Mucilaginibacter paludis DSM 18603: one gene and its partner. The protein of the gene in region 1 binds, or shares a complex with, the protein of each later gene. Links are inferred from orthologs where the notes say so. Each region holds a gene or a part of one and is shown on either strand. Other genes may lie near its edges.

What was found.
Region 2: the proteins of secY (region 1) and MUCPA_RS38880 are in contact, whole or in part, in a crystal structure (PDB 3DIN), measured with the Thermotoga maritima proteins. The link is inferred for Mucilaginibacter paludis DSM 18603 from one-to-one orthologs. Residues at the interface, in WP_004081795.1 of Thermotoga maritima: Glu108, Gly109, Glu110, Glu111, Ala236, Glu237, Arg238, Arg239, Ile240, Thr241, Ile242, Gln243, Tyr244, Ala245, Arg246, Arg247, Val248, Thr249, Gly250, Arg251, Arg252, Val253, Tyr254, Gly256, Ala257, Ser258, Thr259, Tyr260, Leu261, Pro262; in WP_004082002.1 of Thermotoga maritima: Glu261, Ala262, Arg263, Lys300, Ala301, Arg302, Thr303, Ile304, Ile305, Leu323, Tyr324, Asp325, Pro326, Val329, Ser330, Tyr333, Ile336, Lys340, Phe345, Val349, Glu363, Phe364, Tyr374, Ser375, Gly376, Gly377, Glu393, Ile395, Thr482, Ser483.

What each region holds. Positions count from the first base shown.
Region 1 is NZ_CM001403.1:2,495,179-2,498,320, reverse strand. The notes cover bases 325-3,142. They hold secY (preprotein translocase subunit SecY), read left to right. Parts: upstream 325-970; coding sequence 971-2,314; downstream 2,315-3,142. Other genes in these bases: map (type I methionyl aminopeptidase), read left to right, coding at 2,321-3,100; rplO (50S ribosomal protein L15), read left to right, coding at 518-964; rpmD (50S ribosomal protein L30), read left to right, coding at 334-513; rpsE (30S ribosomal protein S5), read left to right, coding at 325-327. Outside these bases: more of rpsE, read left to right, coding at 1-324. UniProt on the Escherichia coli protein: The central subunit of the protein translocation channel SecYEG. Consists of two halves formed by TMs 1-5 and 6-10.
Region 2 is NZ_CM001403.1:3,592,208-3,596,563, reverse strand. Bases 225-4,256 are described here. They hold MUCPA_RS38880 (preprotein translocase subunit SecA), read left to right. Parts: upstream 225-576; coding sequence 577-4,056; downstream 4,057-4,256. Other genes in these bases: MUCPA_RS15185 (SPOR domain-containing protein), read left to right, coding at 4,145-4,256; MUCPA_RS15195 (hypothetical protein), read left to right, coding at 225-311. Also shown: more of MUCPA_RS15195, read left to right, coding at 1-224; more of MUCPA_RS15185, read left to right, coding at 4,257-4,356. UniProt on the Escherichia coli protein: Required for protein export, interacts with the SecYEG preprotein conducting channel.

The DNA of each region.
Region 1 (3,142 bases):
ATTGCCAAAGGTATTGATGATGCAAAAAAGAACCTTGTAAAAGTTCCGATTATCAACAATACTATACCTCATGAGCAAATAGGTAAGTTTTCCGGAGGTTTTGTATTCCTTAAACCTGCTGCAAACGGTACCGGTGTTATTGCCGGTGGTGCGATGCGTGCAGTGTTGGAATCTGCCGGTGTACACAACGTATTGGCAAAATCAAAAGGTTCATCAAACCCCCACAACGTGGTAAAGGCAACAGTTTCTGCATTATCGCAAATGCGCGATGCTTACACTGTAGCTCAGCACCGTGGTGTTAGTTTAGGTAAAGTATTTAACGGATAATCAGTCATGGCAAAAATCAAAATTACACAGATTAAGAGCGTGATCGATAGAAGTGAGCGCCAGAAAAAAACCATCCAGGCATTAGGTTTACGCAAGATAAACCACAGTGTTGAAGTTGAAGCTAATGCAGCTATCATCGGTATGGTGAGAAAAGTAAATCATTTGGTAGCAGTAGAAAACATTTAATGTTATGAATTTAAATAATCTGAAACCTGCAGAGGGTTCTACTAAAAATAGAAAAAGAATCGGTCGTGGTACCGGTTCAGGCCGTGGTGGTACATCAACACGCGGTCACAAAGGTGCCGGTTCACGTTCTGGTACTTCAAGTAAAGTAGGTTTTGAAGGTGGACAAATGCCTTTGCAACGCCGTGTACCTAAGGTAGGTTTTAAAAACCCTAACCGTGTGGAATATGTAAGCGTTAACCTTGATGCTTTACAAGCTTTGGTTGAGCAATACAATATTGTTACTGTTGATTTTGATACACTGAAAGAACATGGTTTAGTGTCAAGAAACGACTTGGTAAAGGTATTGGGCCGTGGCGAGTTAACAGCTAAAATAGAAGTAAAAGCACATGCATTTTCTGCTACTGCACAAAAAGCAATTGAAGCAGCAGGCGGTTCCATCGTTAAGTTATAAATTTCAATGAAGAAATTTTTCACAACTTTATCCAATATCTGGAAAATTGAAGATTTAAGAGTGCGTATAACAAACACATTCTTATTTCTTCTGATATATCGTGTTGGTTCGTTCGTCGTATTACCGGGGGTAGATCCTACCTCCCTGAGTACGCAAAAAGGTAAAGAAGGCCTGATGGGCCTTTTAAACATGTTTGCGGGTGGCTCGTTTTCACGCGAATCAATCTTCGCTTTAGGTGTGATGCCTTACATCTCTGCCTCCATTGTGGTGCAGTTATTGGGTATTGCGGTTCCGTATTTTACCAAATTGCAAAAGGAAGGTGAAAGCGGCCGTAACAAATTAAACCAGTGGACCCGTTATTTAACTATAGCAATTACTGCTTTGCAGGCTATCGGTTATGTAAGTTCACAGGTATCGCCTGATGCTAAGTTGATAGCAGAGCCTTTCTTTACTATTTTATCAGTATTTGTATTAACCGCCGGTACGTTATTTGTAATGTGGCTGGGTGAAAAAATCACTGATAAAGGTATAGGTAACGGTATTTCCCTGATCATCATGGTTGGTATCATTGCACAATTGCCGTTTGCTGTGGGCAGCGAGTTTGCTACACGCGTAAATGGTACTGGTGGTTTGTTCATCTTTGTGGTAGAGATTGTGGCGCTTATCGCTGTGGTAATGTTTACTATTTTAATTGTACAGGGTACTCGTAAAATAGCTGTTCAGTATGCAAAGCGTATAGTTGGTAATAAGCAATATGGTGGGGTTAGGCAGTATATACCTTTAAAGGTAAATGCAGCTGGTGTTATGCCTATTATATTTGCTCAGGCTTTAATGTTTTTGCCCGGCATGGTATCGCAGTTCTTTCCGAGCGCGGCATCAAGCGGTATCCTCATCGCATTATCAGATTACACCTCTTGGGGGCATAATTTGTTATTCGCGATATTGATTATCATCTTCACATACTTCTACACCGCTATCACGGTTAACCCTAACCAGATGGCTGATGATATGAAAAAGAACGGTGGTTTTATACCTGGTGTTAAGCCAGGTAAAACAACAGCCGATTTTATTGATGGAGTTATATCAAGGATTACGCTGCCAGGTTCGATATTTTTGGCCATCATTGCCATTATGCCAGCCATTGCAACAGTGTTGAATGTTAACAGTCAGTTTGCACGTTTCTTCGGCGGAACATCGCTCATCATCCTTGTTGGTGTTGTATTAGATACCTTGCAACAGATAGAAAGTCATTTATTAATGCGTCATTACGATGGTTTGATGAAAACCGGAAGAATCAAAGGACGTACGGCTATCCCTACTGTGGCAGGTACAACTCCCCCGGAAATTTAATAAACGATGTCTAATAAGATCAATTATAGGTCTGCTGAGGAGATAGAACTGATTAGGGAAAGCTCTTTATTGGTGTCTAAAACGCTTGCTGAGATTGCTAAGGTTATCAAGGCTGGTGTGAAAACGATAGAACTGAATAAGCTTGCAGAAACGTTTATCCGAGATAACGGCGGTGTGCCTGCATTTTTAAACTACAACGGTTTTCCGTATTCGCTTTGTATTTCGTTGAATAACCAGGTGGTACACGGCTTTCCGAGCGAACACGTACTGGTTGACGGCGATTTAGTGTCGGTTGATTGTGGTGTAGTTAAGAATAAGTACTATGGCGATTCTGCTTATACATTTGCCATAGGCGAAGTAAGCGAAAGCACCAAGTTATTGATGCAGGTAACCAAAGAATGCCTCCAATTGGGTATTGAGAAAGCCGTTGCCGGTTTACGTATTGGTGATATAGGTTACGCCGTTCAGGAACATGCCGAGAAACATCATTTTGGCGTTGTGAAAGAGTTGGTAGGCCATGGTGTAGGTACAAGGCTTCACGAGAAACCCGAGGTTCCAAATTACGGCAAGCGCGGATCTGGTATTAAGCTTGAGGAAGGGATGGTGATAGCCATTGAGCCTATGATTAATGCCGGAAGAGCGGGCGTAAGGTTTTGGGATGATGGATGGACCGTATCTACGGTTGATGGCAAAGTATCAGCGCATTACGAGCATACGGTGGCCATTAGCAAGGGAAAAGCCGATATTCTTTCAACTTTTTCTTATATAGAAGAAGTTTTTAAATAAAAAGAATAAAATATAAAAAAAATGTTTAATTTTGCATCCCGC
Region 2 (4,356 bases), 1.1 Mb from region 1 along the record:
ACGCAGTATTGATCAAGCTGGCCGTCCAAGATATGTTTAACGCCATATCCTTTGCGGAGATGGTTAATATAAACGAAGAGGATTATGTACAGCTGATGCGCGAAAAGATTGAAGAGTTCCGCTTGGTTTTTGTGGATTGGATCCGTGGTTTCGATAAAACTTACGATATCCCGGATAATTGGGCTATCCGATTTGATACCAGCACGCCCGAGCAGGAAAAGCTGGAAGAGCTGAGGTTTAATGATGATGAGCGTTTTTTTAACGATTTTGACGATGATGATGAGTTTGGTGATGAAAACGAGGAAGAATGATAATTAATACACGAATAGAAACTAATTTCACCAATCATCTGAAACGCTGGTTCCGTCAATCAACCGAATTTAACTACCGATTAGTTGCGCCCGGCTATGATCGCCTGCCGACTTATTAACACCTTCAAACCCAGATTAACACACTATTAAACAAAAACTACCTGTAATTTCATCTATAAAGCGTAATTTAGCCTGTCATAATGGCTTTTAACCTGCTATGGCTCAATTGTTGCCTTAGCCTTAATTTATTATCAAAATACACAGCATGTTGGGATTTATCAGTAAGCTTTTTGGGAACAAGTCGGACAGAGATGTTAAGACTATACAACCTATAGTTGAAAAAATAAAAGCGGAGTTTGCCAAATTAGGCACGTTAAGTAACGATGAATTAAGGGCAAAAACCCTTGATTTTAAAGAGAGGATCAAAAACGGCTTGGCTGATATTGATGCTGCGTTACAATCAGTTAAAACCCAGGCCGAAAATCCGGATTTGGATGTTAGCGAAAAGGTTGACCTGTATACCCAGATTGACAAGATAGAAAAAGACCGTAACAAAGAGTTAGAGGTAATATTATTGCAAATACTGCCCGAAGCCTTTGCCGTTGTTAAAGAAACCGCTAAACGTTTTACCGAAAATAAAACTATTGAGGTTACCGCAACGCCGTTTGACCGCGAATTGGCCGCCATAAAAAAGAATGTAATTATCAATGGCGATAAAGCCGTACACCATAACAGTTGGATTGCTGCCGGTAACGAAGTTACCTGGAACATGGTACATTACGATGTGCAGTTATTAGGTGGTGTGGTATTGCACCAGGGTAAAATTGCCGAAATGGCCACTGGTGAAGGTAAAACGCTGGTTGCTACGTTACCTGCTTATTTAAATGCCATTGCCGGCGAAGGCGTACACATTGTAACTGTGAACGATTACCTGGCCCGACGTGACTCGGAGTGGATGGGCCCGTTATATGAGTTTCATGGCTTATCTGTTGATTGTATTGACAGGCACGAGCCCAACAGCGAGGAACGCCGCAATGCTTACTTAGCCGATATTACCTTTGGTACCAATAACGAGTTCGGTTTTGACTACCTGCGTGACAATATGACACGTAGCCCCGAAGAATTGGTGCAACGCAAACTGCATTATGCCATGGTTGATGAGGTGGATTCAGTTTTAATTGACGACGCCCGTACACCGCTGATCATCTCAGGCCCTATTCCGCGTGGCGATGAGCATGAGTTTTATGAACTTAAACCACGTATAGAGCGTTTGGTGAATACACAAAAAAATTATGTTTTGGGTGTATTAAATGAAGCCAAGAAACTGATTAACGATGGTAAAACCGGCGTTGAAGATGGTGGACTGGCCCTATTGCGTGCGCACCGCGGTTTGCCAAAAAACAAAGCCTTAATTAAGTTTTTAAGCGAGGGTGGTAACAAAACCATTCTGCAAAAAACCGAGAATTACTATATGCAGGATTCGGCAAAGGAAATGCCGAAGGTTGATGCCGAGTTATATTTCATCATCGACGAAAAAAACAACCAGGTTGAACTAAGCGAGAAAGGTATCGAGTTGATCACAACTTCGGGCGAAGATCCTCACTTTTTTGTGATGCCTGATGTGGGCGGCGAGGTTGCTGATATTGAAAAATCAGCTTTAACTATCGAAGAAAAAGTTGCTAAGAAGGATGCCCTGATGCGCGATTTTTCTATCAAGTCTGAACGGATCCACTCCATTAACCAATTACTAAAGGCTTATACTTTGTTTGAAAAAGATGTTGAATACATTTTGGACGAGGGCAAAGTTAAGATTGTAGATGAGCAAACAGGCCGTGTTTTAGATGGTCGCCGTTACTCGGATGGTTTGCACCAGGCTATTGAAGCTAAGGAAAACGTTAAAGTTGAGGATGCATCACAAACTTTTGCTACCGTTACTTTACAAAACTACTTCAGGATGTACCACAAGCTTTGCGGTATGACGGGTACTGCCGTAACCGAAGCCGGTGAGTTTTGGGAAATATACAAACTGGATGTGGTTGAAATACCAACCAATACGCCAACCAGCCGTAGCGATTACCAGGATCTGGTTTATCGTACCGTGCGCGAAAAATACAACGCCGTTGCTGGCGAAATTCAAACTTTAGTATTCCCATACTCGCATTACGAGCCGCAGTACGAAAAGGATAAAGAAGGCAAAATAAAAATGAGCGCCGGCAAGCCGGTTGTTAAATTTGACAGCGCCGGAAAGCCCGTGCCTCAGTTAGATGGTAAAGGAAGTTTAATACCTGCTCCAAACCCGTTAACGGGCCAGCTTGAACCACGGGCCGGTCGCCCGGTGCTGGTAGGTACCACCTCGGTGGAAATTTCTGAATTGCTGAGCCGCATGTTGAAACTACGCGGTATTAAGCACAATGTACTGAACGCCAAAATGCACCAAAAAGAAGCCGATATTGTGGCCGAAGCCGGTAAAAGTGGCACCGTTACCATTGCTACCAACATGGCTGGCCGTGGTACGGATATTAAGCTGGGCGAAGGCGTTAAGGATGTTGGTGGTTTAGCCATTGTAGGTACCGAGCGCCATGAGTCGCGCCGTGTTGACCGCCAGTTGCGTGGTCGTGCCGGTCGTCAGGGCGATCCAGGGTCTTCACAGTTCTTCGTGTCGTTGGAAGATGATCTGATGCGTTTATTCGGTTCAGAACGGATTTCCAGCCTGATGGTAAAAATGGGAATTGAAGAGGGCGAGGTAATTCAGCACTCCATGATCACCAATTCTATCGAGCGGGCTCAAAAGAAGGTGGAAGAAAATAACTTTGGCATCCGTAAGCGCTTGCTGGAATATGACGACGTGATGAACTCGCAGCGTACCGTAATTTATACCAAACGTAAAAATGCTTTATTTGGCGAACGTCTGGATGTTGATTTGAGCAACACCATTTTTGATGTAGCTGACGATGTAGTTGCCGAGTATAAAGGCGAAAATAATTACGAAGGATTTAAACTGGAAGTGATCCGCCTATTCTCGCTTGATGTGGACATCAGCGAAGATGAATTTGCCAGTCTTTCTGCCAATAAATTAACCGATAAAACATTCCACCAGGTAACCGATTTTTATAAGCGTAAGGCTGAGGCTATTGCCAACCAGGCCTACCCTGTGTTAAAGGATGTTTATGATAACCGCCAGGGAATTGAAAACATTATAGTACCATTTACCGACGGCATACACGGCTTACAGATTGCCGTTCCGTTAAAGAAGGCGATTGATAACCATGGGCAGGAAGTGTTTAAATCGTTCGAGAAGAATGTAACGCTTACCTTTATCGATGATGCCTGGAAAGAGCACTTGCGCGAGATGGACGAGTTGAAACAATCTGTTCAAAATGCGGTGTACGAACAAAAGGACCCTTTATTGGTTTATAAGTTTGAAGCTTTTGAACTGTTCCGCCAGATGCTGGCCAATGTGAATAAAGAAATTGTAAGTTTCTTGTTCCGAGGTGGCATCCCGATGCAACAGGAAGAGGAAGTGCAGGAAGCAAGGCCTCAGCCAAAAACCGATATGCGTAACATGCGTACATCAAAACCGGAGCTGGCTCACGAAACCAACGGCGTACCAACCTTGGTTGATGATACCCGCGAAGTTCAAAAGCAAATGCCAGTAAAGGCCGAACAAAAAATTGGCCGTAACGATCCTTGCCCTTGTGGTAGCGGTAAAAAGTTTAAAAACTGTCATGGTGTAGGTGTGGCCTAAGGCCCCCACCCAACCCTCCCCGGTAGGGATGACTTTACAAATTAAAAAATTTCCCTATCGGGGAGATTTATAATGCTTAAATTATAAAATGAAAGATAGCAATACCATATCCTTTTTGCGCTGTAAAGCATTAAGGTATGGTATTGCTTTTTTTATGCTGATATCGGCCGCTACGATGGCGCAAACACCGGGCAAGGTTACAGTTGTTAAAGATGCCCGGATTGATAGCCTGATAGCGTTGCGTATCGCATTGAGTAAGGCGCCTGCCGGAGCCAATACCGGCGTTTATGCACCGGCCTC